3 regions of the Pseudomonas sp. 31-12 genome follow, and region 1 is predicted to be linked to each of the others. Evidence: predicted binding sites of a transcription regulator. Region 1 holds the regulator's gene; each other region holds the start of a gene.
What was found. The regulator sigma-54, encoded in region 1, starts transcription at its own class of promoters, with help from an activator protein. The targets are predictions, from matches to a motif close to ANTGGCATNNANNTTGCTNT.
Positions count from the first base shown of each region.

Region 2: DJ564_RS10170 (circularly permuted type 2 ATP-grasp protein) is a predicted target of sigma-54. The motif match lies at 3,968-3,987, and genes of this name have one in related genera.
Region 3: glnA (glutamate--ammonia ligase) is a predicted target of sigma-54. The motif match lies at 8,612-8,631, and genes of this name have one in related genera.

Region 1 covers NZ_CP029482.1:1,208,921-1,218,962, forward strand. The annotation lists gene rapZ (RNase adapter RapZ) at 1-199, opposite strand, end outside; gene ptsN (PTS IIA-like nitrogen regulatory protein PtsN) at 202-666, opposite strand; gene hpf (ribosome hibernation-promoting factor, HPF/YfiA family) at 679-987, opposite strand; gene DJ564_RS05460 (RNA polymerase factor sigma-54) at 1,062-2,555, opposite strand; gene lptB (LPS export ABC transporter ATP-binding protein) at 2,740-3,465, opposite strand; gene lptA (lipopolysaccharide transport periplasmic protein LptA) at 3,465-4,013, opposite strand; gene lptC (LPS export ABC transporter periplasmic protein LptC) at 4,000-4,572, opposite strand; gene DJ564_RS05480 (HAD family hydrolase) at 4,580-5,104, opposite strand; gene DJ564_RS05485 (KpsF/GutQ family sugar-phosphate isomerase) at 5,104-6,078, opposite strand; gene DJ564_RS05490 (ATP-binding cassette domain-containing protein) at 6,356-7,165, shown strand; gene mlaE (lipid asymmetry maintenance ABC transporter permease subunit MlaE) at 7,165-7,962, shown strand; gene mlaD (outer membrane lipid asymmetry maintenance protein MlaD) at 7,962-8,429, shown strand; gene DJ564_RS05505 (phospholipid-binding protein MlaC) at 8,441-9,094, shown strand; gene DJ564_RS05510 (lipid asymmetry maintenance protein MlaB) at 9,091-9,396, shown strand; gene DJ564_RS05515 (BolA family protein) at 9,511-9,750, shown strand; gene murA (UDP-N-acetylglucosamine 1-carboxyvinyltransferase) at 9,773-10,042, shown strand, end outside.
Region 2 covers NZ_CP029482.1:2,172,885-2,182,926, reverse strand. The annotation lists gene DJ564_RS10185 (cytochrome c) at 1-638, shown strand, start outside; gene DJ564_RS10180 (transglutaminase family protein) at 758-1,567, opposite strand; gene DJ564_RS10175 (alpha-E domain-containing protein) at 1,564-2,514, opposite strand; gene DJ564_RS10170 (circularly permuted type 2 ATP-grasp protein) at 2,527-3,936, opposite strand; gene DJ564_RS10165 (ribonuclease E inhibitor RraB) at 4,336-4,677, opposite strand; gene DJ564_RS10160 (hypothetical protein) at 4,892-5,125, opposite strand; gene speE (polyamine aminopropyltransferase) at 5,348-6,223, opposite strand; gene DJ564_RS10150 (PLDc N-terminal domain-containing protein) at 6,487-6,678, opposite strand; gene DJ564_RS10145 (hypothetical protein) at 6,743-7,273, opposite strand; gene DJ564_RS10140 (ankyrin repeat domain-containing protein) at 7,545-8,063, opposite strand; gene DJ564_RS10135 (long-chain-acyl-CoA synthetase) at 8,176-10,002, opposite strand.
Region 3 covers NZ_CP029482.1:568,737-578,778, reverse strand. The annotation lists gene DJ564_RS02720 (DUF2339 domain-containing protein) at 1-1,374, opposite strand, end outside; gene DJ564_RS02715 (glycogen/starch/alpha-glucan phosphorylase) at 1,512-3,962, opposite strand; gene DJ564_RS02710 (YkgJ family cysteine cluster protein) at 4,222-4,662, shown strand; gene typA (translational GTPase TypA) at 4,983-6,803, opposite strand; gene thiI (tRNA uracil 4-sulfurtransferase ThiI) at 6,943-8,397, opposite strand; gene glnA (glutamate--ammonia ligase) at 8,728-10,042, shown strand, end outside.

The DNA of each region.
Region 1 (10,042 bases):
GACTCGGCAGGTTGCGCGCATCGATGGAGACGGCAACCAGCGGCTGTGCCAGTTCAGTATGAATCAGCGCGCGCTCGGCCAGTTCCGGCAGTAATCCGGCGGGAAGGTTGTCGATGCAGTAGTAGCCGTTGTCCTCGAGAACATCGAGGGCGGTACTTTTACCTGAGCCGGAACGGCCACTGACGATGATCAGGCGCATGATCAGTGACCGTTCTGCTCGTCCAGGACAACCTGATACAAGGCTGCGTTGCTCGGGGCACTGCGCAGTTTTTCGCGCACTTCCTTGCGATCGAGCATGCTGGCGATCTGGCGCAGAAGTTCCAGGTGGGCATCGGTAGCGGCTTCCGGGACCAGCAGAACGAACAGCAGGTCAACCGGGGCGCCGTCGATGGCGTCGAAATCGATGGGGGCGTCGAGGTGCATCAATGCGCTGACAGGCGACGTACAACCTTTCAGACGACAGTGGGGAATGGCGATGCCGTTACCAAAACCGGTCGAACCGAGTTTTTCACGGGCAATCAGAGCCTCGAAGACATCTTGCATCTCCAGATCCGGGACTTCTTTATGGATAAGGTTGGCAATTTGCTCGAGGGCTTTCTTTTTGCTGCCGCCCGGCACGTTCACGAGGGAACGGCCGGGGGTCAGGATGCTTTCAAGTCGGATCATGGGTAGGGAGTGTTAACGACCGGTCGCGCCCTGGAGGAGGCTTTGGGTCTTTTCCTTATGCTTTTTGAGTTGTTTATCCAGCTTGTCGGTCAGCGCGTCGATCGCCGCATACATATCGGTATGCTCCGCGTTGGCGACCACTTCATTGCCGGGAATATGCAGCGTGGCTTCGATTTTCTGCTTGAGCTTTTCGACCGTCATCGTGACCTGCACGTTGGTGATCTTGTCGAAATGCCTCTCTAATCGTTGGAGTTTTTCGCCGATGTAGGTGCGAAGAGGTTCGGTCACTTCCAGTTGGTGTCCACTGATGTTGACTTGCATACAGCTTCTCCTTCGTTGCCAGTGCATAAAGCGGCAGGCAGAAATGCCTGCCACTGGAACGCTGTGGCGTGGCTCTACATCAACCGCTTGCGTTCGCTCGAAGGCGCGATTCCGAGGGATTCGCGGTACTTGGCGACGGTGCGGCGAGCCACCTGAATGCCTTGTGCCTCCAGTAAACCAGCGATCTTGCTGTCACTCAACGGCTTTTTCTGATTTTCCGCAGCAACCAGTTTTTTGATGATCGCGCGGATCGCTGTGGACGAGCATTCACCGCCTTCGGAGGTGCTGACGTGGCTCGAGAAAAAGTATTTCAGTTCATATATGCCCCGAGGGGTATGCATGAATTTCTGTGTAGTCACCCGGGAAATCGTCGATTCGTGCATGCCTACCGCTTCGGCGATGTCATGCAGGACCAGCGGTTTCATCGCTTCGTCGCCGTACTCCAGGAAGCCGCGCTGATGCTCGACGATCTGGGTGGCTACTTTCATAAGAGTTTCGTTGCGGCTTTGCAGGCTTTTGATGAACCAGCGGGCTTCTTGCAGCTGATTGCGCATAAAGGTGTTGTCGGCACTGGTGTCGGCGCGGCGTACAAAACCGGCATATTGAGCGTTGACCCGCAACCGTGGCACCGATTCCTGGTTCAGCTCGACCAGCCAGCGCTCGTTGTCCTTGCGCACGATCACGTCAGGGACAACGTACTCGGCTTCACTCGACTCGATCTGCGAGCCCGGACGCGGGTTGAGGCTCTGCACCAGTTCGATCACCTGGCGCAGTTCATCTTCCTTGAGCTTCATGCGGCGCATCAGCTGGCTGTAGTCGCGGCTGCCGAGCAGGTCGATGTAGTCGGTGACCAGGCGCTTGGCTTCGGCCAGCCAAGGCGTCTTGGCGGGCAGCTGGCGCAGTTGCAGCAGCAGGCATTCACCCAGATTGCGGGCGCCGATGCCGGCCGGCTCGAATTGCTGGATGCGGTGCAGGACGGCTTCGATTTCGTCCAGTTCAATGTCCAGTTCCGGATCGAAGGCTTCGAGAATTTCCTCGAGGGTTTCGTCCAGGTAACCCTGATTGTTGATGCAGTCGATCAGGGTCACGGCTATCAGGCGATCGGTGTCGGACATCGGTGCCAGGTTCAGTTGCCACAACAAATGGCTTTGCAGGCTTTCGCCGGCCGATGTGCGGGTGGTGAAATCCCACTCGTCGTCATCGCTGCTGGGCAGGCTGCTGGCGCTGGTCTGGTAGACGTCTTCCCACGCGGTATCGACAGGCAGTTCGTTGGGAATGCGCTCGTTCCAGTCACCTTCCTCGAGGTTATCCACCGTCGGGGCGGTTTCCTGATAGGAGGGTTCCGAAACATCGGCGTTGGGGAGCTGTTCGGCTTTGTCGGCCAATGGGTCGGCGTTATCGAAGTCGTCGCCTTCTTCCTGGCGTTCGAGCATCGGATTGGACTCCAGGGCCTCCTGGATTTCCTGTTGCAGGTCCAGGGTCGACAATTGGAGCAGGCGGATGGCCTGTTGCAGCTGCGGTGTCATCGTCAGCTGCTGGCCCATTCTCAAGACTAGCGATGGTTTCATGGCAGGGGCTTAACACCTTATTCGCCGGCGCACATGCGCCATCCACTACAGGGCGCCGGAGCGCCAAACATAAGCAAATTATATGCCCGAAACTGCAGCGTTTGCCTAGAGCGCTGTAACAATAAAAAAGTATTGATTTTTTATCGAGACGAGCGCTCGGACAACCAGCCAGACACGTCAGCGCTTACAGGCGGAACTCGTGGCCCAGATACACTTCCTTGACCAGTTCGTTGGCCAGGATGGTGGCGGAGTCACCTTCGGCGATCAGCTGGCCATCGTTTACGATGTAGGCAGTTTCGCAGATATCCAGGGTCTCACGGACGTTGTGGTCAGTGATCAGCACGCCAATGCCTTTGGCCTTGAGGTGGTAGATGATCTGTTTGATGTCGCCCACCGAGATCGGGTCCACACCGGCGAAAGGTTCATCGAGCAGGATGAATTTCGGGTTGGTGGCCAGTGCCCGGGCGATTTCCACGCGGCGGCGCTCACCACCGGACAGGCTCATGCCGAGGTTGTCGCGGATGTGGCTGATGTGGAATTCCTGCAGCAGGCTTTCCAGCTCCTTGCGACGATCGGCCTTGTCGAGTTCCTTGCGGGTCTCGAGGATGGCCATGATGTTGTCCGCAACCGAGAGTTTGCGGAAGATCGACGCTTCTTGCGGAAGATAGCCGATACCGGCCTTTGCACGACCGTGCATCGGCTGGTGGCTGACGTCCAGGTCGTCGATCAGTACGCGACCCTGATCGGCCTGCACAAGGCCAACGATCATGTAGAAGCAGGTGGTCTTGCCGGCGCCGTTAGGGCCCAGCAGGCCGACGATCTGACCGCTGTCGATGGACAGGCTGACGTCACGCACGACCTGGCGGCTCTTGTAGCTCTTGGCCAGATGCTGAGCTTTCAGAGTTGCCATTACGGGGCCTTTTGCTCTTCGGTTTTCTTTTTCGGCTGGATCACCATGTCAATGCGCGGACGCGACTCGGTGACCTTGCTGCCCGTAGCACGCCCGGCGCTCGCAAGCTTTTTCTGGGTGTCGTAGACGATTTTCTCGCCTTGGGTGGTGTTGTTGTCCTTGTCGATGACTTTCGCTTTATCGATCAGCACGACGCGGTTTTGCGAGGCGTGGTACTGGATGGTCACCCCCCAGCCTTGCACAGGCTTGGTGTCGCCAGCCGTCTGCATCTGCTCAAAGTAGGCAAGGTTGCCCACCGATGTCACCACGTCAATGTCGCCAGTCGAGGTGCGAGTGATGGTCACGGTATTGCCGGTGACCTTCATCGAGCCCTGAGTAATGATCACGTCACCCTTATAGGTGGCAACGCCATTCTTGTCGTCCAGTTGGGCGTCGTCGGCCTGAATGCGGATAGGCTGCTCTTGATCGTTCGGCAGACCCCAGGCGCTCACGCTTCCCAGTGCTGCGCCCAGACTGAGCAAAATAGGGAGAGTTTTAACGAGCCTCATACTGTCCTCTTACGTTCGATAGCAGGTGTATCCTGCTTTCTTTCAAGTACGCTTTCATTCCGTTGCCTGTCGATACACCGCCAGCGCCGTCGATTCTAACGGGTTGATCGGTCTGCGCATATTGCTCCTTGGGGAACACAGTCATACGGGTGGTGGTAATCAGGGTTTTGCGGTTTTTCTCGTCGAAACGCGTGATGCGGACCGAGTCGATCAGCTCGACCTGAGTGCCGTCCGGGTTGACTTCGCCGTGCTCACTCTGGACGTGCCAGGGAAACTCGGTACCACGAAACATGTTCAGGTCAGGGTTGGTCAGCAACGTCACCTCGCTCACTTTCAGGTGTTCGACCTTGTCGGACGTCATTTCATACTGCAATTTGCCGTCCGGCAGGTACTGCACGCTGTGGGCGTTCAGGGCGTAATAGTCGATCGCGCTTTCATCGACCTTGACCACGGGTTTGTCGAGGAAGCGTTCGGGGCTGATGTTCCAGTAGCCGACCGCGGCGAACAGCGCCGCGATGCAACCGAACAACAGGATGTTACGAATCTTTTTGCTCAGCATAGTGGGCTCACAGGTACGCGGCGTTGGCCGCATCGAGGCGGCCCTGGGCGCGCAGGATCAATTCACAGAATTCGCGTGCGGCACCCTCGCCACCACGGGCCAGGGTGATGCCGTGGGCGTGTTCGCGCACGAAGCTGGCGGCGTTTGCTACGGCCATGCCCAGGCCCACGCGACGAATCACCGGCAGGTCCGGCAAATCGTCGCCCAGATAGGCGACCTGTTCATAGCTTAGGTTGAGTTGAGCCAGAAGCTCGTCGAGCACCACCAGTTTGTCTTCGCGCCCCTGGTAAACGTGTGGAATGCCGAGGTTTTTCGCTCGACGTTCGACCACCGGGGTCTTGCGGCCGCTGATGATAGCGGTCTGCACGCCGGCTGCCATCAACATCTTGATGCCTTGGCCGTCGAGGGTGTTGAACGTCTTGAATTCACTGCCGTCTTCGAGGAAGTACAGGCGCCCGTCGGTCAGCACGCCATCGACATCGAATACCGCGAGTTTGATCTGTTTGCCGCGTTGCAGCAGGTCCGTGCTCATTACATTACTCCCGCACGCAGCAAGTCGTGCATGTTCAAGGCGCCGACCGGACGGTCTTCGCTGTCGACCACGACCAGTGCGTTAATCTTGTGGTCTTCCATGATTTTCAGGGCTTCGGCGGCGAGCATCTCGGCGCGAGCGGTCTTGCCGTGCGCAGTCATGACCTGATCGATGGTGGCGCTGTGGATGTCGATGCTGCGGTCCAGCGTACGGCGCAAGTCACCATCAGTGAAGATTCCTGCCAGTTTGCCATTGGCTTCGAGGATTACGGTCATGCCCAGGCCCTTGCGGGTCATTTCCATCAGCGCGTCCTTGAGCAGCGTGCCGCGCTGAACCTGTGGTAGCTCTTGGCCGGCGTGCATGACGTTTTCGACTTTCAGCAGCAGGCGTCGGCCCAGCGCGCCGCCCGGGTGGGAAAAGGCGAAATCTTCAGCGGTAAAGCCCCGGGCTTCCAGCAGCGCAACAGCCAGGGCGTCGCCCATGACCAGCGCGGCGGTGGTCGAAGAGGTCGGCGCCAGGTTCAGCGGGCAGGCTTCGTGCTCGACGTGAACGTTGAGATTGACCTCGGCAGCCTTGGCCAGCGCCGAGTCCGGATTGCCGGTCACGCTGATCAATTTGATGCCCAGACGCTTGATCAGGGGCAGCAGGGTGACGATTTCATTGGTCGAGCCGGAGTTCGACAGGGCCAGGATGATGTCATCGCGCGTGATCATGCCCATGTCGCCGTGGCTGGCTTCGGCCGGGTGCACGAAAAACGCCGTGGTGCCGGTGCTGGCCAGGGTGGCGGCGATCTTGTTGCCGATGTGCCCCGATTTGCCCATGCCGACCACGACCACGCGGCCTTTGCTCTCCAGAATCATCTCGCAAGCGCGTACGAAATCTGCGTCGATATGGGGCAGCAAGCCTTGTACGGCTTCCAGTTCGAGGCGGATGGTGCGTTGTGCAGATTGAATCAGGTCGCTGGATTGGCTCATGTCAGAAATCGTATAGCCTGATGAAAAGGCGGCGATTATAGCGGTAATGATCAAAACCCTCACGCAAGTTCGTCATGCTTTGTCATTCCCTGTTACCGAATCCTCTCTGGGCGAGGCTTTTTGCCTGTCATGTTGCTGAACATGGGCCGGCTTGGGCCTTGGGCGCTTGGCCTTTGCAGTGATATAGTTCGCCGCCAGTTCGGCCTGCCCGGGGAGGTATGTGCTTTCGTCAGGAAGCCAGGCGTCCGAGTGTGAGGCTGCATCGCAAGGAGTTTAGATGAGTGCCGATAACGCCTACGCGGTCGAGCTGAAGGGACTGTCCTTCAAGCGCGGTGCGCGCAGCATTTTCAATAACGTCGATATCCGTATCCCACGCGGCAAGGTCACCGGCATCATGGGGCCTTCCGGGTGTGGCAAGACCACGCTGTTGCGTCTGATGGGCGCACAGCTGCGTCCTACCAAGGGCGAAGTCTGGGTCAATGGCCAGAACCTGCCGAAGCTGTCGCGCAGCGATCTGTTCGATGCGCGCAAGCACATGGGCGTGCTGTTCCAGAGCGGCGCGCTGTTTACCGACCTCGATGTGTTCGAGAACGTCGCCTTTCCGCTGCGCGTTCATACCGAGCTGCCGGAAGAAATGATCCGTGACATCGTCCTGCTCAAATTGCAGGCCGTGGGGCTGCGTGGCGCCATCGACCTGATGCCCGACGAGCTGTCCGGTGGCATGAAGCGCCGTGTCGCGCTGGCGCGGGCGATTGCCCTCGATCCGCAGATCCTCATGTACGACGAACCCTTTGTCGGCCAGGACCCTATCGCCATGGGCGTGTTGGTGCGCCTGATCCGCTTGCTCAACGATGCGCTGGGCATCACCAGCATCGTGGTTTCCCACGATCTGGCCGAGACCGCCAGCATTGCCGACTACATCTATGTGGTGGGCGAGGGGCAAGTCCTGGGGCAGGGCACTCCCGAAGAGCTGATGAATTCTCAGGAACCACGGATTCGTCAATTCATGACCGGCGAGCCCGACGGTCCGGTTGCATACCACTTTCCAGCGACGGATTACCGCGCAGATCTCCTGGGGAAGCGTTGATGCGCAAGATTTCACTATTAGAACGCGTGCGTCGATTCGGCCACGGCGGCATCGATGTGTTGTCGGTGTTCGGGCGTTCGGCGATTTTCCTGTTTCATGCCTTGCTCGGCCGCGGCGGTATCGGCGGCGGTTTTGGCCTGCTGATCAAGCAACTGCATTCCGTGGGCGTGATGTCCCTGGTGATCATTGTGGTCTCCGGGGTGTTCATCGGCATGGTGCTGGCGCTGCAAGGCTTCAACATTCTGTCCAGCTACGGTTCGGAGCAGGCGGTCGGGCAGATGGTTGCGCTGACGCTGTTGCGTGAACTCGGTCCTGTGGTCACGGCATTGCTGTTCGCCGGGCGCGCGGGTTCGGCGTTGACCGCCGAAATCGGCAACATGAAATCCACCGAACAGTTGTCCAGTCTGGAAATGATTGGTGTCGACCCGCTCAAGTACATCATTGCCCCGCGCCTGTGGGCCGGCTTCATTTCCCTGCCGGTGCTGGCGATGATTTTCAGCGTGGTGGGTATCTGGGGCGGTTCGTGGGTGGCTGTCGACTGGTTGGGTGTCTATGAAGGTTCCTACTGGTCCAACATGCAGAACAGCGTGACTTTCACCGATGATGTGCTCAACGGCATCATCAAGAGCATCGTCTTCGCCTTTGTCGTGACCTGGATCGCCGTATTCCAAGGCTATGACTGCGAGCCCACTTCCGAGGGGATCAGTCGTGCCACTACCAAGACCGTGGTGTATGCCTCTTTGGCAGTGCTCGGCCTGGACTTTATTTTGACCGCCTTGATGTTTGGAGATTTCTGATGCAAAACCGCACCCTGGAAATCGGTGTCGGCCTTTTCTTGCTGGCTGGCATTCTGGCTTTGCTGTTGCTAGCGTTGCGGGTCAGTGGCCTGTCCCCGAGCGCCACCACCGATACTTATAAACTTTATGCGTATTTCGACAATATCGCCGGTTTGACGGTCAGAGCTAAAGTGACCATGGCCGGTGTGACCATCGGCAAGGTCACGGCGATCGATCTGGACCGCGACAGTTTCACCGGTCGGGTGACCATGCAACTGGAAAAGCGCGTAGATAACCTGCCGGCTGACTCCACTGCATCTATCCTGACGGCTGGCCTGTTGGGCGAGAAATACATCGGTATCAGCGTGGGCGGGGAAGAAGCCCTGCTCAAGGATGGTGGAACCATCCACGACACGCAGTCGTCGCTGGTGCTCGAGGACCTGATCGGTAAATTCCTGCTCAATACCGTTAGCAAAGACGCCAAATGAGGAGCTTTTGAATGATCTCTACCTTGCGACGTAGCCTGTTGATTTTACTCACGGCTTTGCCGTTGATGGCTCACGCCGTGGCAGCGCCCTCAGCGCACGATATCGTTAAAGACACCACCGATCGGCTGCTCGCCGATCTGTCGGTCAACAAAGAGAAGTACAAGCAGGACCCGCAAGACTTTTACACGGCGCTGAACACCATCGTCGGGCCGGTGGTGGATGCCGAGGGCATTTCCAAAAGCATCATGACGGTCAAATACTCGCGCAAAGCCACGCCGGCGCAGATGAAGACCTTTGAAGAGAACTTCAAAAGAGGCCTGTTCCAGTTCTATGGTAACGCCTTGCTCGAGTACAACAATCAGGGCATCACCGTCGATCCTGCCAAGGATGAGTCCGGAGACCGTACCAGCGTTGGCATGACGGTCAAAGGCACCAATGGCTCGATCTATCCCGTGTCGTACACACTCGAGAAGATCAACGGCGAGTGGAAACTGCGTAACGTGATCATCAACGGTATCAACATCGGCAAGCTGTTCCGCGATCAGTTCGCTGATGCGATGCAGCGCAATGGCAATGACCTGGACAAGACCATCAACGGTTGGGCCGGGGAAGTCGCCAAAGCCAAGGAAAAATCCGCGGACGCCACCGAGAAGTCTACGCAATGAGTGTGTCGGCCATTCGCATGAGCGAAACCGGCGAGCTGCGACTCAGTGGCATGCTGGATTACCGCACCGGCCCTGGTCTGCGCAAGCAGGGGCAGGCGTTGATCAAATCCAGTACGGCTGCCGAAGTGGTGGTCGATTGTTCGGCTGTGTTGAAGTCCAGCAGCGTGGGCTTGTCCCTGCTGCTGTGCTTCATGCGCGATGCTGAGGCGGCCGGCAAGGCGCTGAGCATTCGCGGGATGCCAGAAGACATGCGTGAAATCGCTCAGGTCAGCGAATTGACCGAGCTGTTGGCGCATCCCTAACCAGCATCTATAAAGAAGCCCCCCGTCAGAGTCCTGCTTCGCGGGGTTCGCAGGCGCGGGGCTTTTTTGTATGATGTCCGACCCGCGCGCACAGGGCGCCGATTGAGGTTGAGCATGCAGGCCGTAGAAGTGAAGAGCTTCCTTGAAGGAAAGCTGCCCGGAACGTTGGTAGAAGTTGAGGGCGAAGGCTGCAATTTCCAGCTGAACGTGATTAGCGATGAACTGGCGGCGTTGAGCCCGGTGAAGCGTCAGCAGCAGATCTATGCCCATTTGAACCCATGGATCACCGATGGCAGCATCCATGCGGTCACTATGAAATTTTTCAGCAGCGCGGCCTGGGCCGAGCGCACCTGAGCCCAAGGGCGTCGAGATTCTTATGGATAAATTGATTATTACTGGCGGCGTTCGTCTTGACGGCGAAATCCGCATCTCCGGGGCAAAGAACTCTGCCCTGCCGATCCTGGCTGCAACCCTGCTGTGCGATGGCCCGGTAACCGTTGCCAACCTGCCGCACCTGCACGACATCACTACCATGATCGAGCTGTTCGGTCGCATGGGCATCGAGCCGGTGATCGACGAGAAGCTCAGCGTCGAAATCGACCCGCGCACCATCAAGACCCTGATCGCCCCGTACGAACTGGTGAAA
Region 2 (10,042 bases), 960 kb from region 1:
AGATGAGTTATCGCGCAGTTCCGTTGGCGGCATTGTTGACCGGCATCAAGCCTGAAGATCATCTGCAAGCCGTGGCGCTGGACGGGTTTGCCGCAGAACTGTCGGCGGCGCCATTGCTGAACACCAAGGGCGCGCGCGCATGGCTGGCGATTGAAGACCCGGCCAAGCCGTGGCCTGCCTTATCCGAAGGGAAACCCGGCGCCGGGCCGTTTTATCTGGTTTGGGTCGATCCGCAGGCCGGCAACATCAGCCCTGAGCAATGGCCGTTTCAAGTGGCGAGCATCAAGCGCATGGCGCCGGTGGCCGAGCGCTTCCCTGCCCTGCTGCCTGATCCTGCGTTGAAGCCGGATGATCCGGTGAATAAAGGCTTTGCGTTGTTTCAGAAGAATTGCCTGGCCTGCCATCGATTGAACGGTGCCGGGGATGCGCAGTTCGGGCCGGACTTGAACATTCCGTTTAACCCGACCGAGTACTTTGGGGCGGATTTTCTAAAGCGCTACATTCGAGATCCGCAGAGCTTGCGGCAGTGGCCTCAGGCGAAGATGCCGGGGTTTGCGGCGACGGTATTGCCGGAGGGGGATCTGGAAATGCTGGTGGGGTATTTGAAGCATATGGCCGGGCGCAAGGTTAAGCCCTGACACCATTCCCCTGTGGGAGCGAGCCTGCTCGCGATAGCGGTGCGTCAGTCAGTACAGTTGTGACTGACAGTCCGCTATCGCTAGCAGGCTAGCTCCCACAGGGGGTTGTGGTGCTGCGGTTATTGCTGCTGGACTGAGATAATCGGCATCGGCGTCGGCGACACGAACACCTTTGCATGCATCTGCTCACACCCTCCGCCACGGCGCATGCCGCGTACCGGGCAGGCGTCCAGGTAATCCAGGCCCACGGCCAGTTTCAAATGGCGCTCGGGGCGGGCCAGTTCGTTGGTCACATCGAAACTGTACCAGGCGTCATCCAGCCAGGCTTCCGCCCAGGCGTGACTGGCCAGGTGTTCGCTGTTCTCGCTGTACAAATAACCCGACACATAACGCGACGGAATGCCCAGGCTGCGAGCACACGCGAGGAACGCGTGGGTGTGGTCCTGACAGACGCCGGAACGCCCGGCGAAGGCCTGGGCGGCGCTAGTGTCGACTTCGGTTGAGCCCGGCGTGTAGGTCATGTGCGAATTCAGGCCATGCATCAAGTCGATCAGCGCCGTACGATCCCGGCGTTTTTTGCATTCTTTCTCAGCGAACGCACGCAACGCCTCGTCGGCTTCTGTCAGGCGCGTGAAGCGCAGGAACGGCAACGCCGACTGGCTTTCATGTTCCGCTTCGCGCAGTTCATCGATGTCCACCTGGCCACGGGCGCCGATGATGATCGCCTCGTGGGGTTCGTCCATGGTCAGCACGTGCAGGATGTTGCCGAACGGATCGAGTTGCGCACGCACCGGGCGCGGCAGGTCGAGTTGCCAGCTGAGCACGTGCTGGCGTTCGCTGTCGTGGGGTGTCAGTCGCAGGTACTGGATGCTCGCCCGCACCTGATCTTCGTAGTGATAGGTGGTTTCGTGGCTAATGGAAAGTCTCATGCAGCCTCCAGGTAGGAACTGTGAATGGCGTTACCCAACTGGCGCACCAGCGGGATGAATTCGGTCAGCCAGGCGTGCAGCCCTTCGTCGAGAATTTCGTTGATGCCGGTGTAGCGCAGACGCGCGTCCATTTCCGCCGCCAGACGCTGCGCGGGACGGCCATTGGCCCCCGGCAGTTGGGCGAGGATCTGGTCGATTTCTTCGGTGCAGGCGCGCAAGGAACGTGGCACATCGGCGCGCAGCAACAGCAGTTCGGCCACATGCCGGGCGCCGGGTGCGTCGCGGTAGATCTCGGTGTAGGCCTCGAACGACGACAACGCCCTTAACAAAGCGCTCCACTGGTAATACGCGTGCGCCGTGCCATCGCTGACCGCTTCGGCCTGATCGCCGGCCATTTCGTAACGCGCATCAAGCAGGCGCAACGTGTTGTCCGCCCGTTCGATAAACGTCCCCAGGCGAATGAAGCGGAACGCATCGTTGCGCATGATCGTGCCGTAGGACGCGCCACGGAACAGGTGGGAACGCTCCTTGATCCACTCGCAGAAACGGCTCATGCCGTAGCGACTCAAGCCTTGCTCGGCGATCCCGCGAATTTCCAGCCAGGTGGCGTTGATGTTTTCCCACATGTCGGCAGTAATTCGCCCACGCACCGCATGCGCACTGGCCCGCGCCGCGCCGAGGCAGCTGTAGATGCTCGCCGGGTTGGCCGCGTCCAGGGCGAAGAAATGCAGCAGCCGTTCGGCGTGCAAATCTCCGTGACGCTCGAGGTAATCGTCCAGGGTGCCGGTGATCAGCAGCGGCATGGCCAGTTCGTGCAGACCGTCGCCGCGACCATCCTGTGGCATCAGAGACAGCGAATAACTGATGTCGAGCATCCGTGCGAGGTTTTCCGCCCGCTCCAGGTAACGCGACATCCAATACAAATCCGAGGCAGTTCTACTTAACATGGCAAGCTTCCTTCAATCCTCGACCACCCAGGTGTCCTTGGTGCCGCCGCCCTGGGATGAGTTCACCACCAGGGAGCCTTCACGCAGGGCAACACGGGTCAAACCACCGGGCACAACCCGGGTTTCGCGGCCAGACAATACAAACGGACGCAGGTCGATGTGACGTGGCGCGATGCCGTTTTCGACAAAGGTCGGACAGGTCGACAGCGACAACGTCGGTTGCGCGATGTACGCGTGGGGCTTGGCTTTTATCCGTGCGCGGAACGACTCGATTTCCGCCGCGCTCGCCGCCGGCCCCACCAGCATTCCGTAACCGCCGGAGCCCTGGGTTTCCTTGACCACCAGGTCTGGAAGATTGGCCAGTACGTGGGAAAGCTCAGAAGGATTGCGACACTGGAACGTCGGCACGTTCTTCAGGATCGGTTCTTCGTCCAGGTAAAAACGGATCATGTCGGTGACAAACGGATACACCGACTTGTCATCCGCCACCCCGGTGCCGATGGCATTCGCCAGCACCACGTTGCCAGAGCGGTAAGACGACAGCAGCCCTGGAACGCCGAGCATCGAGTCCGGGTTGAACGCCAGCGGATCAAGGAACGCATCGTCGAGGCGACGGTAAATCACGTCGACGGCTTTCGGCCCGTCCGTGGTGCGCATGAACACCTTGTCGTCACGCACGAACAGGTCCGCGCCCTCAACCAACTCGACGCCCATCTCCCGCGCCAGGAAGGCATGCTCGAAAAACGCGCTATTGAAGCGACCCGGCGTCAGCACCACCACGCTCGGGTTATCGATCGGGCTGGAGCTTTTCAGGGTGTCGAGCAACAGGTTCGGATAATGATCGATCGGCGCGATGCGCTGGGCCGAGAACAGTTCGGGGAACAGCCGCATCATCATCTTGCGGTCCTCGAGCATGTAGCTCACGCCGCTGGGTGTACGAAGATTGTCTTCGAGCACGTAGTACGTGCCGTCACCATCGCGCACCAGGTCGACGCCGGAGATGTGCGAGTAGATATCGCGGTGCAGATCGAGCCCTTGCATCGCCAGCTGGTATTGCTCGTTGGCCAGCACTTGCTCGGCCGGAATGATGCCGGCCTTGATGATGCGCTGCTCATGGTAGAGGTCGGCGAGGAACATGTTCAACGCCTTGACCCGCTGGATGCAGCCGCGCTCGACGATCCGCCATTCACTGGCGGGGATGCTGCGCGGGATGGTGTCGAAAGGAATCAGGCGCTCTGTGCCCTGCTCGTCCCCGTAGAGCGTGAAAGTAATCCCGGCGCGATGAAATAACAGATCGGCCTCGCGTCGCCGTTGTGCCAAAAGCTCGTCAGGCGTCTCGGCCAGCCAACGGGCAAACTCCCGATAATGCGGGCGGACCTGGCCGCCTGCATCGTACATCTCATCAAAATAGGTGCGGATCATGCCGTACTCCTTGTCACCCGGACATCTAGGCTTCGCAAGGCCCGTGCCATCGGCAGAAACGCTTTGTTATCAACCAGTTGGATAATCACGCCGTTTGCACCGCACCAATCCTGTGCAGCAAACGCCCCAACCTGATCGCCCCCGCTTCATTGCAAGGCGACGGTGTCGCCTATCACCAGCATAGTCAGAGTTGATTTCACTGCCCGGCCGGCGCTGCGGATAATCCGCGCATTCGCTGCAAAACCTGACCAAAACTTCCCTTTAGCCGCCTGCTCAGGCGGTTTTTTTTGCGTCGGATTCTTGTTTCAGGGTTTTGCCGAGGGGATGTTCCGGGCGCCATAAACGAAAACGGCCAACCCGAAGGTCAGCCGTTGCTGAGCGTTGTCACTGTTCATAACGTTATGCGAGTCGCCCTCGTACTTCCTGCTTGACGCCCCACCCTTCGATGATACCGCCCAGAGGCTCAACCACCGCCTCGAAACCCTGTTCGAAATCGCCGATGTCATCGTAGGTGGCGTACATGACTTTGCTCAGTTCGAGCGCCCATGCGCCGTCATCGCGCACACTGATTTGCGCGTTCAACGATTCACCCTTGTATTGCCCTGCCGCCCTGCGTGCCCGCTCCTCGTCCGGGAAAATGGCGTAGAACTCGATGGGATGGAATCGTGAGAAATCGAAACCGCCTTCTTTCATGCGGCGCAACACGCTGCTGCTGATGTCTTCTTGATAGGCTGTGCTCATGAAACGTCCCCCTCAATCTTGATGGATAGACTTTCCGTATTCCCGGCACTCGCAACCGATTGGTGCGAGCGATGCGGCAACAACGTTGCCGGTGGGAAGCAAGCATGTAGCTGACAAGACCAGACCTTAGCGATCCGTTCGCTGATCTCGCTTGCAGAGTAGCCCCAAGACAGAGGCGCTGCCAAGGCCTGGATAAGAATGAGACAGGTGTTGTTCAGATTGGCGTGATGCCGAGGATTTGTATGCTGTTCTGGGTCTTGAGATCTTTGACGCTTGCGTCGGCGGTTCGCCCTTCCAGATCGTTCAGATCCAGTTCGGCGGCGACAGGAAGGAGCCGGGCCTTGATGAGTTTCGCGGCTTGCTCGTTGTCCGGGCATTCCTCGCACTCAAAGACTTCATCGAGTGTTTCACCGTGATCATCCACGAAAGTGATTTTCCACTTTTGCATCAGTGCCTCCTCGAACAAACCCGCAAATGGGCTTACAACCATCTGGACTTTTGGCCTGAGTGATCGTTCAAACGGATTACCGCGTAGAAGTATGAAAAACACAGAACCTGTGGGAGCGGGCTTGCTCGCGAAGGCAGTCTTTCAGGCAACATCACTGTTGAATGGAAAACCGCTTTCGCGAGCAAGCCCGCTCCCACAAGGGGTTATGCGTACAGCTTGAGTTTAGTCGTTGCTTGGCTTGTTGATCGCTTGCAGCACGTATTGCGGCAAGGCGAAGGCGCCGATGTGGATTTCCGGGTTGTAGTAGCGGGTGATGATGCCGCTGCCGGCGAAACGCTGCTGCAAGGTTTCACGGGACAACTTGCGATAGGCCGTGTTGGTCGCGCCCCAGGCAAAGGTCATCGAGCCACCGATGTAGGTCGGCACCGCCGCCTGATAGAAGTGCCAGTCCGGGAACAGGCTGCGCAGGCGACCGGCAGTGGTTTTGACTTCTTCGATCTGCATGAACGGCGTGCCGTTCTGGGTCACGAGGATGCCGCCTTCGTTCAGGCAGCGACGGCAGGCCTGGTAGAAGTTTTCCGAGAACAGCACTTCACCCGGACCGATAGGGTCGGTGGAGTCGGAAATGATCACGTCGAATTTTTCAGTGGTGGTGGCGACGAAACGCATGCCGTCGTCGATCACCAGGTTCAGGCGTGGATCATCGAACGCACCCTTGGAGTGGTTCGGCAGGAATTCCTTGCACATGTCGACCACGGTGCCGTCGATCTCGACCATGGTGATGTGCTCGATGCTGCGGTGCTTGGCCACTTCACGCAGCATGCCGCCGTCGCCGCCACCGATGATCAGCACGCGCTTGGCGGAGCCATGGGCGATGATCGGAACGTGGGTGAGCATCTCGTGGTAGATGAATTCGTCGGCTTCGGTGGTCTGGATCACACCGTCCAGTGCCATGACCCGGCCCATGCGCGGGTTTTCGAAAATCACCAGATGCTGGTGTTCGGTGCGCACTTCGTGCAGCAGTTTTTCCATGCGAAAACGCTGGCCGTAGCCTTCGTAGAGGGTTTCCAGGTAGTCGCTGGTGGTGATGTTGCTCATGGGAAGTGCTCCGATGAATGCGGTGGCAACGGACGGTTACCCGCCCATGACGGCTAATCGATCGACTCGATTAACCGGGAAAGGCGCGCATTCTACGTTGCGGAAGATGACAGGTCGAACCTCACTTGATGAGTCGACACAATCCCTGTGGGAGCTAGCCTGCTAGCGATAGCGGAGTGTCAGTCAGTAAAGTTGTGGCTGACACTCGCTATCGCTAGCAGGCTAGCTCCCACAGGGGAATAGTGATGGCTTTGGTTGCGTATTCAGATCCGGACGTTGCCCCGTGGCCCGGCGATGGCCCAGATGATCAGGCCCAGGACCGGCAGCAGCAGGATCAGCAGCACCCAGATGATTTTCATCCCTGTGTCGGCGCCACTTTTGAGCACGTTGATGATTGCCCAGATGTCCAGGACAAGAATAATCAGGCCAATCAGGCCGTTGAACGTGGAACCCATGGTGTCGCTCCCTAAGAGTGGTGTGCACTCTTAGGATAGCCGGGCCTTGCGAGGGTTCCGCTTTTTAAACGTGGACCGCGATTTTCAGGGCTTCGAGCGAGGGTGCGGCGGTGATACCCACTTCGGCGCACAACTCGAGCACGCGCGGTACGTCGTTGCCGAAGACCAGCACCACTTGCAGTTCGTCGTCGAGCAACTGGCTGAAGTTCATCAGCGTGTAACCGCCGTTTTCCTTGTTCATGCTGCCCATCTGCACCTGAATGCGATTGAGCGCGGTCAGGGCTTCGGTCTTGGCCAGTTGCTTGGGCTTGATGTTGAAATCAACACCGGGGCCAAACGAAGCGACGATCTGGGCGAACAGGTCCACGTAGGTGTCGGCCTGGAACAGCACGGTTTCCGGCAGGCTGCCGACCACCACCCACTCGCCCAGTGGAATCGGGAAGGTGTCGTCGTAGTTGATGTCCGGATTGGCCGTCAGGAAAGCCTCTGGATCGGCGTAGGCCTGGGCCGCTTCGTCAGCGACTTTCAGGATTTCGTCATCGCTCATGCACCCGGAGCTGATTTTAGTGATGAGTTCGACGAGTGCGGCTTTCATGGGGCGGATCCTGTAGCGAGTGAATTTTGAGGGCGCGAAGGATAGCGCATTAACCATGAAAAGCGGACTTATGGTGAGCGCCCTGTGGCGAGGGAGCTTGCCCCCGTTGGGCAGCGAAGCGGCCCCCAGCGTCCGCTCAGACAAACCGAGTTGTCCGGTTTTGCGACTGCTTCGCAGCCGGACGGGGGCAAGCCCCCTCGCCACAGGATTCTGCTCGACTGAAGATTATTTTAAGTGAACAGGATGACCCACCACAGGGGACCGTGCGAAATCAGGCCAGCAGTTTTTGCAGCTGCGCGGTGGTATCGACAGCGCCCATTGTTTTCGCGGCATCCAGCGCGGTGACGCCATTGGCATCCTTGGCTTTCGGGTCGGCGCCTTTGCTGATCAGGTAATCAACGATTTCAACGCGGTTAAACATCGCCGCCATCATCAGCGCCGTGCGGCCATCGAAGGACGAACCTTCCACCTGTGCGCCACCCTCGACCAACGCCTTGACTACCGCCAGGTCGCCTTTGAACGCAGCGCCGGCAATCGGGCTCTGGCCGTTGTCGTTGCGGATCTCCGGATCGGCCTTGTGCTCCAGCAGTACTTTTACCGTCTCCACGTGGCCGTGGTAGGCGGCGAGCATCAGCAAGGTGTCGCCCTTGTGGTTACGCAGGTTCGGCGGCAGGCCTTTGGTCAGCAGCGCAGCCATCATGGCCGCATCGCCCTCGCGCGCCTTGTTGAATACCTGTTCGGCAAATTCAGCGGCTTCTTCGGGGGTCATCTGGCGGCTTTGGTCTGACATCGGGGACTCCACTTTCTGTCATTCGGGAAAGCCGACAGTTTCCCGAGCAGCCCCGAGGCTGTCACTTCTTTTTTCTCGAGCGCCGTCATAGCCACATTCAATAGCGCTGCTTTCAATAACGAAAAGCGCCGCCGTGAATATCCGCCAGCAACTGCGGAGTGACTTGCACGTAAGTCTCGGTGCCGGGCAGCCAGGCGTAGATCGGGTCATCGCCGGTTTTGCCGGGGTCGAAGGCTTCGTCCTTGAGCCGGGTCTTCTGGTATTTGAAGGTTCCGGTGGTTTCCATTTTCACTTTCACCCGCAGGAAAAGCGGCACCGCATACGCGGGCATTTGCTGACGGGCGAACGCCAGCAACTCGCTGAAGTCCAGCGTCGCCAAGGATTCCGCCGGTGTAATCGCGGCCATGCCGGCACGTCCGTTGGTGTTCTGGATTTCCACGCCATACGCCACGGCTTCAGAAATATTCGGATGTTGCAGCAGGATGTTCTCGACCTCGGTGGTCGAGACGTTTTCACCCTTCCAGCGGTAGGTGTCGCCCAACCGATCCACAAACTGCGCATGGCCAAAACCAATGTTGCGCAGCAGGTCGCCCGTATTGAAGTAGCGGTCGCCCTGGGTGAACACGTCGTGGAGCACGACTTTTTCGGTTTTCTGCGGATCGGTGTAACCGTCCAGTGGCGCCTTGTCGTCGATTCTCGCCAACAACAGGCCCTGCTCGCCTTTGGCGACTTTGCGCATGAAGCCTTTGGCGTCCCGAATCGGCAGGCCGCTGTCGTGGTCGTAGGCCACCAGCTCCCAGGCCATCAGGGAAAAACCGATGGTGTTGTCGAAGTTGAGGATGTTGGTGAACCCGATGTTGCCGTCGCTGGCGGCGTACAGCTCGCAGATGTGATCAACGCCAAAGCGCGTCTTGAACTCGCGCCAGGCACCGGGCCGCAGGCCATTGCCGATCATCTTGGTCACGCGGTGCTGGTTGTCGTCGGCCGAGGGTGGTTGATCCACCAGGTAGCGGCATAATTCGCCGACATAACCGAGGGTGGTCGCCTGGTATTTGCGCACGTCATTCCAGAACTGGCTGGCGCTGAACTTGCGGCGGATGGCAAATCCTGCGGCGCCGCTGATCGCCGAGCCCCAGCACACACAGAGTCCGGTGGCGTGGTACAGCGGCAAGGTGCAATAGACGACATCCTGCGGCTGCATATTCAGGGCGATCTGGCCAAAACTCGCCGAGCTGCGCATCCAGCGACCGTGTTTGAAAACACCCGCCTTGGGCAACCCGGTGGTGCCTGAGGTGTAGATATAGAAACAAGGATCGTCGAAGAAAACCTGCTGGCTGCTGGCCGGATTCTCACTGGACGTTTGGGCGCTGGCACTCATCAGATTGATGAAACCGTCGGGCGCATTGCCCGGATGCCGGTAGGTGTCTTGATCGGCAACGAACCAGGTGCGCGTCGGCTCGATCGATACCCGCTCGCGGACTGCACTGAAAGCCGGGACCAGTTCTTCGCCGACAATGATCGCCGCTGGTGCCACGAGGTTCAGGCTGTGGGCCAGGGTGTCGCGGGTTTGCGAGGTATTGAGCAAGGCGCTGATCGCACCGACCTTGGCCACTGCCAATATCGTCACCAGCAACTCCGGACGGTTCTCAAGAAAAACCGCGACCACATCGCCCTTTCTGATGCCTTCGCAGATCAGGTGATGGGCGATGCGATTGGCCCACTGGTTGACCTGTGCATAACTCAGCGTCACGTCGCCCTGCAGCAACGCTGGGCCGTCAGGATTGCGCAAGGTCGCTTGCTCGAACGTCCAGCCGAGGCCACACGGTTGGGTCGGGTCCTTGACGTTGGCGACTTTCATGCCTTTCACCACTCGCGGAATGGCTTTGGCAATGGAAGGCAGCTTGCGGAGCATCATGCCCCAGGTAATCGTGTCGCTCATGCTTGCTCCCGTTCGATCTTTTTATTGTCGGGTGGCGGTC
Region 3 (10,042 bases), 640 kb from region 1:
GAGCAGCAATGCACGGCCGCCCATCAGGAAACGCGCAAGGCCCATGTAGATCATGCCCAACGCCAAGGAACTGAACGCCGCGGCAAACTCGAGATGCTGGACCAGCGCGAACTGTAATCCGAAGCCCACCAGCGGCGGACCGAACAGCATCGTGCCGTCGACGTAATCGCCCTTGCGCGCCGACCAACGCAGCAACGCCTCGCGGCTGTCGTCCTCGGGTGCGTCGCTCATCTCCAGCAGCTTGCGCCGGGCGAACAGCAGACCGATGGCCAAGTACATCAGGAAGAACAGAATCAGGAACGGCTCGGTGCTCCACAGCAATTCCGGCGTGTAGGAGCGCAGGCCCCAGGCGAAACCGATGCCGAAGGTGCCGACGAAACCGATCAGGTTCAGCAGGCGCCAGGCCTTGAACCAGGCGATGGCGAGGATGCCGGCGTTGAGCAACGCGAAGTAGCTGAACAGCGCGACGTGGTTGCCGGCGCCTGTGGAGGTCAGGATCGGCGCCGCGAAGCCGCCGAGCGCAGCGGCCGCGGCCAAGCCCAAAGCATCCTGAGTGATAGCGAGAATCGCCGAGAACACCGTCACCGCGACCAGCAGGCCCAGCGCGGCGCTTGGATCGAGCAGCGGGTGCAGGCGCATCGCGGCGAACACCGTCAGGTACAACACGGCGATCCCGGTGCCTTGCAGCATCAGTGCGTAATTGCTGTTGCGTGTTCTGAGCCACCACCCCAGGCCGAGCAAGCCCAACGCAGCGGCTGCAACCCCGGCGTAACGCAGTTCGATCGGAACCACCATGCCTTCGGTGGCATACCGCAGCAAGAACGCCAGACCGAGGAACAACAGCACCACGCCGACCCGCAGCACGGTGTTGCCCCCGAACAGCCAGTTGCGCGCGCCACTGATGGTCCGCTCGATGAAATTCGGGCCGCGCGGGACGGCGGGTTGTTGCGGTTCGCGGGTGACCGGCTCGGGTTTCCAGACATCGTCGGGCAGCGGACGGCTGGTTTGCGCTGCCGTTGCGGCCATCGGTTCAAGTTCGGGCGGGAGGTCCCAGATCAGCACTGGGGTTTCGACAGGAATTTCATCGAGTGTGAACTCCGGCGACGAAGCGGCTTCGCTGGCTACCGGTTCGCTGGTTTCAGGCGCGGTGACGCCAGACACTTCCAACAATGTCAGGCGTTGCTGCACCCCATTGAGCGCCACCTGCGCCTGTTCCAGCAGCCGACGCTGCTCGGCCACTTGTGAATCCATACGGCCGATGCGAATGGCCTGGCCAATACCCAGCCCGAGCAGCGCACCCAATAGCGCATCACTGAACGACTCATCGAGTATCCAGCCCAGCACCAGCCCAATCAGCATGAACATCCATTGCATGGTCGATATCCCTAAGCGGCCCATTGCCTTGTAGCGTCTGCGCTGACGTCATCGCGGGCAGCGCTAACTGAACTGGTGCCTAGTATATCGGTCAGGCCCAACAACCGTCGGGCCTTGCTCGCAATTACTGCTAAAAGTTACTCCAACGCCTTCCAAATATCCGTGGCGTACTCGCGAATGGTCCGGTCGGACGAGAACCAACCCATCCGGGAAGTGTTCAACACCGCCGAACGCCACCAGGCTTGCGAATCGTGCCAATGGGCTTCCACGCGCATCTGCGCGTCCCAGTAGGAATCGAAATCGGCGCAGACCAGGAAGCGGTCGTAGTCGATCAGCGAATCGATCAAACCCGCGTAACGGGACGGATCATCCGGCGAGAACACCCCGCCGCGGATCGCTTGCAGCACGTCATTCAAACGGTGTGATGCGGCAATGTCCGGCGTCGCATTGAACTCATGGTTCTGTTTGCGCGCTTCAACCTGCTGGGCGCTGAGGCCAAAGATGAACATGTGCTCGGCGCCGATGAACTCGCACATTTCGACGTTAGCGCCATCGAGGGTGCCGATGGTCAGCGCGCCGTTGAGGCCGAACTTCATGTTGCTGGTACCCGAGGCTTCGAAGCCTGCGGTGGAAATCTGCTCCGACAAATCCGCCGCCGGAATGATGCTCTCCGCCAGGCTGACGTTGTAGTTGGGCAGGAACACCACTTTGAGCAGACCGCGCACCGTCGGGTCGTTGTTCACTACCCGGGCGATGTCGTTGGTCAACTTGATGATCAGCTTGGCCTGGTGATAACTGGCCGCCGCCTTGCCGGCGAAGATCTTCACCCGCGGCACCCAGTCGATTTCCGGCTCGGCGCGAATCGCTTGGTACAGCGCCACGGTGTGCATCAGGTTGAGCAACTGGCGCTTGTATTCGTGGATCCGTTTGACCTGCACGTCGAACATCGCCGCCGGGTTGACCGCGATTCCCAGCCGTTCATGAATCAGGTACGCCAAGGCTTTTTTACTGTGCAGGCGCTGTTCGGCGAAGGCTTTGCGGAACGCAGCTTTCTCGGCAAACGGCTCCAGTTCCTTCAGGCGTGCTTCAGCGTTGTCCAACAGGTCCGGGCCGAGGGCGTCGACCATCATCGACGTCAGCTCGGGGTTGGCTTGGTAGAGCCAGCGGCGGAAGGTGATGCCGTTGGTCTTGTTGTTGATCCGCTCTGGATAGAGTTTGTGCAGTTCGGAGAACACGGTTTTGCGCATCAGCTGCGTGTGCAGCGCGGACACGCCGTTGACGCTGTGGGAACCAAGGAACGCCAGGTTGCCCATGCGCACGCGGCGGCCGTTGTCTTCTTCGATCAGCGACACCGCACGCAGCACGTCGAAGTCGTGAATGCCTTTGGCACGCAGCGAATCGATATGCTGGGCGTTGATCTGATAAATGATCTGCATGTGCCGCGGCAGCATCCGCTCCATCAAACCGACCGGCCAGGTTTCCAGCGCTTCCGGCAACAGCGTGTGGTTGGTGTACGAGAGCGTGTCGACGGTGACCTGCCACGCGGCGTCCCATGCTACATCGTAGACGTCGACGAGCTGACGCATCAGTTCGGCCACGGCAATCGACGGGTGCGTATCGTTGAGCTGGATCGCCGCATGGTCGCCCAGGGTCAGGACCGAGGTGTGCATGTTGCGATGGCGGCGCAGCAAATCCTGCAAGGACGCGGCGACGAAGAAGTATTCCTGGCGCAGGCGCAGTTCCTGGCCGGCTTCGGTGCTGTCCGCCGGGTAGAGCACGCGGGAGATACTTTCGGCCCGGGCGACTTCGGCCACAGCGCCCAAGTGGTCGCCTGCGTTGAAGCGTTCCAGGTGCAAATCTTCCATGGCGCGGGCACGCCACAGGCGCAGCGTATTGACGCTCGCCCCGCGCCAGCCGACCACCGGTGTGTCGTAAGCAATGGCCCGCACGGTTTCCGCCGGGGACCAGACTTGCTTGGACTTGCCGGCTTCATCGGTCACGGTCTCGACACTGCCGCCGAAGCCGATCGGGTACACGACTTCAGGCCGTTCAAATTCCCACGGGTTGCCGAAATCCAGCCAGTGTTCGGTTTGCTCCTGCTGCCAGCCATCGACGATGGCCTGGCGGAACAAGCCGTGCTCATAACGAATGCCATAGCCGTGGCCAGCAATGCCGAGGGTCGACATGCTTTCCATGAAGCACGCTGCCAGACGACCGAGGCCACCGTTGCCCAGGGCCGCGTCGGGCTCCAGCAGGCGAATGCGTTCCAGGTCGACGCCAAGTTCGGTCAGCGCTTCGCGGGCGACGTCGAGCAGGCCGAGGTTGCTCAGGCTGTCGTACAGCAGCCGGCCGATGAGAAATTCGAGGGAGAGGTAGTAAACCCGCTTCTGACCTTTGCGGTAGATCTGCCGGGTGTGATCCATCCAGTGTTCGACCATGTGATCGCGCGCTGCCAGGGCAATGGCTTCGAACCAGTCGTGGTCGAAGGCGTGATCCGGGTCTTTGCCCACCGCGTAGGTGAGTTTGGTCAAGACGGCATCGCGAAATGCGGCCACCTCTGCTTCGCGAACAAGTGGTTCTTGAGTCATCGATAGGACCTCGAGCGAGCGTGGAGTTGTTGAGCCTAGACGGTCTGACAGGCCGCGGGGACTCTGGTTCGGCAGTTTTTCCTGATAGTGCGAGATAGGCCGGCATTACATTGTCATGTACCTGAATCAATGCAGGGGCCGTGCCGGATTAATGGTGTTATTTGGGAGAAGGAGAAAAAATCTGGCGAAAGGTTGTTCAAAAATCCACCAGTCCCGGTATGATCGCGCGCCCTGATGCACACGCTGGTAACAACCGATGATGAAGTCCAACCTGATCGCTGCCGCAGAGATCGATCGCCTCGATACCTGGGCCAAATATTCTGCGCCGATGTGCGGCTCGTGTGTATCCAGTTGCTGCACCCTGCCGGTCGAGGTCAAGATCAAGGATCTGATCCGTATCGGCATCGTCGACGAATTCGAGCGCGGCGAGCCGGCGAAGAACATCGCCAAGCGTTTGCAGAAGGAAGGGGTCGTCGAGCGCTACAGCCAGAAAACCGAGATCTTCACCCTCCAGCGCATGAGCAATAACGATTGCCTGTACCTGGATCGCAAGAGCCGTCTGTGCACTATTTATGAAAAGCGCCCGGACACCTGCCGCAATCACCCAAAAATCGGGCCACGGCCGGGGTATTGCGCTTACAAGCCTAAAGAAGTGGCGCGTGAGACCAGCGAGAGCCGTCGGACGCTTGAGAAGTTCTGATCGAGGCTAAGGGCTGATTCTGCGCCGCTCTTGAGAACCACCCCTCACCCCAGCCCTCTCCCCAGTGGGGAGAGGGGAAAGGGAGCAGATCTTCAAGCTTTTCAAACCTGAGTTCGACTCGATATTTCAGGTCGATGTAACTCGAAAGAACAACTCGGTCAGTCCCCTCTACCCTCTGGGGAGAGGGTTAGGGTGAGGGGTCGATCCCAAGTCATCCCAAGGCTCTGAAAACTCCATCATCAAATTCCACTTCCCCAGACATACAAAAACGCCCCCGACCTTGAGGTCGGGGGCGTTTTTTTGTCAGCTAACTAAATAACTTAGTTACCGGACTTCTTGGCAGCGCGGGTACGCTCGCTTTCGCCCAGGATCTTCTTGCGAAGACGGATGGACTTAGGAGTGACTTCGCACAATTCGTCTTCTTGAACGAATTCCAGAGCTTGTTCCAGGGTGAAACGGATAGGCGGAACCAGAGCGATGGTTTCGTCTTTACCCGAGGCACGCATGTTGTCGAGCTTCTTGCCTTTGGTTGGGTTGACGCCCAGGTCGTTGTCGCGGCTGTTGATGCCGACGATTTGACCTTCGTACACGTCTTCACCGTGACCCAGGAACAGTTTGCCGCGAGCTTGCAGGGTTTCCAGCGAGTAAGTCAGAGCCTTACCGGTCGCTACCGAAACCAGCACGCCGTTCTGACGGCCGGACATGTCGCCGGACTTCATCACGTCGTAACGGTCGAAGATCGAGGTCAGGATGCCTGCACCGGAGGTCAGGGTCAGGAACTCGTTACGGAAACCGATCAAGCCACGAGCCGGGATGTTGTACTCAAGGCGCACACGGCCCTTGCCATCCGGAACCATGTTGGTCAGGTCGCCCTTACGGATACCGATCTGTTCCATGATCGAACCTTGCGATTCTTCTGGCAGGTCGATGGTCACGTTTTCGTACGGTTCGTGCTTCACGCCGTCAACCATACGGATGATCACTTCCGGACGACCAACACCCATTTCGAAGCCTTCGCGACGCATGGTTTCGATCAGTACCGAGAGGTGCAGCTCACCACGGCCGGAGACTTTGAACTTGTCGGCGGTGTCGCCTTCTTCAACGCGCAGGGCAACGTTGTAGAGCAGTTCTTTGTCCAGACGTTCCTTGATGTTACGGGACGTCACGAACTTGCCTTCTTTACCGCAGAAAGGCGAGTCGTTTACCTGGAAGGTCATGGAAACAGTTGGTTCGTCAACGGTCAGCGGCTTCATCGCTTCGACGTTCAGTGGGTCGCACAGAGTGTCGGAGATGAACAGCTGGTCGAAGCCGCTGATGCAGACGATGTCGCCGGCAGCTGCTTCTTCAACGTCGATACGGTGCAGACCGTGGTGACCCATCAGCTTCAGGATACGACCGGTACGCTTCTTGCCATCGGCGTCGATAGCGACAACCGGAGTGTTCGGCTTGATGCGGCCACGAGCGATACGGCCAACGCCGATAACACCCAGGAAGCTGTTGTAGTCCAGAGCGGAGATCTGCATCTGGAACGGACCTTCACGGTCGACTTTCGGCGCAGGTACGTTGTCGACGATCGACTGGTACAGCGGGGTCATGTCTTCAGCCATGTCGGTGTGTTCCAGACCGGCAATGCCGTTCAGGGCCGAGGCGTAGACGACTTTGAAGTCCAGCTGTTCTTCGGTAGCACCGAGGTTGTCGAACAGGTCGAAGATCTGGTCCAGAACCCAGTCCGGACGCGCGCCTGGACGGTCAACCTTGTTGATGACCACGATTGGACGCAGGCCGGCTTCGAAAGCCTTCTTGGTCACGAAACGGGTTTGCGGCATAGGGCCGTCTTGAGCGTCAACCAGCAGCAGAACGGAGTCAACCATCGACATTACGCGTTCAACTTCGCCGCCGAAGTCGGCGTGGCCCGGGGTGTCCACGATGTTGATGTGGTAGCCGTTCCAGTTGATGGCGGTGTTTTTCGCCAGAATGGTAATACCGCGCTCTTTCTCCTGGTCGTTGGAGTCCATCACGCGCTCGTCGTTGAGCTCGTTGCGCTCCAGGGTGCCGGATTGACGCAAGAGTTTGTCTACCAGGGTGGTTTTACCATGGTCAACGTGAGCAATGATGGCGATGTTGCGTAGATTTTCGATCACTTGTGTATCTCGATCAGAGGATTCGGTGTGCTGACAAGTCTTGGCAGCGATTTACAGTAGAGTCAGGCCTTGCCGTTACAGCTTGACGGCAGAGTCGGGGGGCCGGTGACGCAGGCCACAGGCATACAGCCCCGGGCTCTTAGCTCGGTCGATAAACGCGCACATTGGCATGCCCCTCACTGAGCAAATGGTGGGCATGCAGGCGACTCATCACGCCTTTGTCGCAATACAGCAGGTACTGGCGAGTAGGGTCCAGTTCCTTGAAACGAGCGTTCAATGCATAAAACGGCATCGTTTGTACCTCAATGCCATCGAGGCCCAGCGGGTCGTCTTCAGCGGCATCCGGATGACGGATGTCGATGACGATCTGACCAGCCAGCGCTTCGCTGACTTCTTCGATCTGCAAGTCCTGGCCCAATTCGTCGATCACACGATCGATCGGCACCAGTTTGGCGTTCTCGAGCGCACGCTCAAGGACTGCCATGTCGAACTGTTGTTCTTCGTATTCCACGCGCGGACGCTTGGCGTGGGTCTTGGGGTTCACCGAGATGACCCCGCAGTATTCCGGCATGTGCTTGGCGAAGTCGGCAGTGCCGATTTCGTTGGCCAGGTCGATGATGTCCTGCTTGTGACTGGCGATCAGCGGACGCAAGACCAGCTTGTCGGTCACGCAGTCGATCACGGACAGGTTCGGCAGTGTCTGGCTCGACACCTGGGAAATCGCCTCGCCAGTAACCAGCGCTTCGATGTCCAGCCGATCGGCAATACGGGAAGCAGCGCGCAACATCATACGCTTCAAAACTACACCCATATGACTGTTATCGACTTTCCCGAGAATTTCTCCCAGTACTTCCTCGAATGGCACACTCACAAATAACACGCGTTGGGAGCTGCCGTACTTCTTCCAGATGAAGTGCGCGACTTCCATGACGCCCAGTTCATGGGCCCTTCCGCCCAGATTAAAGAAGCAGAAATGGCTCATCAGGCCACGGCGCATGATCTGGTAAGAGGCAACGGTCGAATCGAAGCCGCCGGACATCAGCACAAGCGTCTGTTCCAGGGCACCCAGCGGATATCCACCGATGCTGTTGTGCTGGCTATGGATCACGAACAACCGTTTGTCGCGAATTTCGATGCGAACTTCGATTTCCGGCTCTTTCAGCGAGATTCCGGCAGCGCCGCACTGACGACGCAGTTGGCTGCCGACGTATTTCTCGACGTCCATCGAACTGAATTCATGCTTGCCGGCACGCTTGCAGCGCACCGAAAAGATCTTCCCGGCCAACGCCTCACCGAAGTGCTGCTTGCACTTGGCGACGATGTCGTCGAAGTCACCCAGCGGGTATTCATCGACTTGCAGGAAATGCGCGATGCCCGGCATGCAGCTCAGGCGCTCCGTCATCTCCTTCAGGGCCTTGGGCTCGCTGACGCGGGTTTCCAGCTCGAGATTGTCCCACACACCGTTCACCACCACAGCCGGGTCCAGGTCGCGGAGCACGGTACGGATATTTTTGGCCAACTGGCGGATGAAACGCATCCGTACCGGGCGGCTCTTGATGGTGATCTCGGGGAAGACTTTTACGATTAATTTCATGAAAACAGCGCGCGCAGGCCCAGCCGAAAAAGGGGGGCGCGGATTATAGCGGAAATTGCTCAAGGTTTAACCAGTTAATGTGCAGAAGGTTTTGCGCGCACCAAAACGGGTCATTTAGCGATTTTAACGCTACATTGTAGGGCGAGATTTTCCGCTTACAGACGCTTTGTGCCTTTATAAGCGTGATATTGGGGCAAAAAACCCATGCTGGGGCACTGGCATGCAATTTGCTCCCTTGTGAGGCAGGTTGCCTTGGCAGAGTATTCGCGCCGGCATCACCCACATTCTAAGGGCATCCACTACTAAGCCCGAAGCCACCCGGAGGACACTATGTCGAAGTCGGTTCAACTCATCAAAGATCATGACGTCAAGTGGATTGATCTGCGCTTCACGGACACCAAAGGCACTCAGCACCACGTGACCATGCCGGCTCGCGACGCGCTGGATGAAGCTTTCTTCGAAGAAGGCAAAATGTTCGACGGTTCCTCCATCGCTGGCTGGAAAGGCATCGAAGCTTCCGACATGATCCTGATGCCGGACGATTCCACCGCTGTCCTCGACCCGTTCACCGAAGAGCCAACCCTGATCCTGGTCTGCGACGTGATCGAGCCTTCGACCATGCAAGGCTACGACCGTGACCCACGTGCGATCGCCAAGCGTGCCGAGGAATACCTGAAGTCGACCGGTATCGGTGACACCGTATTCGTTGGCCCGGAGCCAGAGTTCTTCATCTTCGACGAAGTGAAGTTCAAGTCCGACATCTCCGGCTCGATGTTCAAGATCTACTCCGAACAAGGTTCGTGGATGTCCGACCAGGACGTGGAAGGCGGTAACAAAGGCCACCGTCCAGGCGTCAAAGGCGGCTACTTCCCGGTTCCGCCGTTCGACCACGACCACGAAATCCGTACCTCCATGTGCAACGCCATGGAAGAAATGGGCCTGGTCATCGAAGTTCACCACCACGAAGTGGCCACTGCCGGCCAGAACGAAATCGGTGTGAAGTTCAACACCCTGGTGGCCAAGGCTGACGAAGTTCAGACCCTGAAGTACTGCGTACACAACGTTGCTGATGCATACGGCCGCACCGCGACCTTCATGCCTAAGCCGCTGTACGGCGATAACGGTTCGGGTATGCACGTTCACCTGTCCATCGCCAAAGATGGCAAGAACACCTTCGCTGGCGAAGGTTATGCCGGCCTGTCCGACACCGCCCTGTACTTCATCGGCGGCATCATCAAGCACGGTAAGGCCTTGAACGGCTTCACCAACCCGTCGACCAACTCCTACAAGCGTCTGGTCCCAGGTTTCGAAGCTCCAGTGATGCTGGCCTACTCGGCGCGCAACCGTTCCGCTTCGATCCGTATTCCTTACGTGTCCAGCCCTCGCGCTCGCCGTATCGAAGCCCGCTTCCCGGATCCGGCAGCCAACCCGTACCTGGGCTTCGCTGCCCTGTTGATGGCTGGCCTGGACGGCATCCAGAACAAGATCCACCCAGGCGACGCCGCTGACAAAAACCTGTACGACCTGCCGCCTGAAGAGGCGAAAGAGATCCCACAAGTTTGCGGCAGCCTGAAAGAAGCCCTGGAAGAGCTGGACAAAGGTCGTGCGTTCCTGACCAAAGGCGGCGTGTTCTCCGATGACTTCA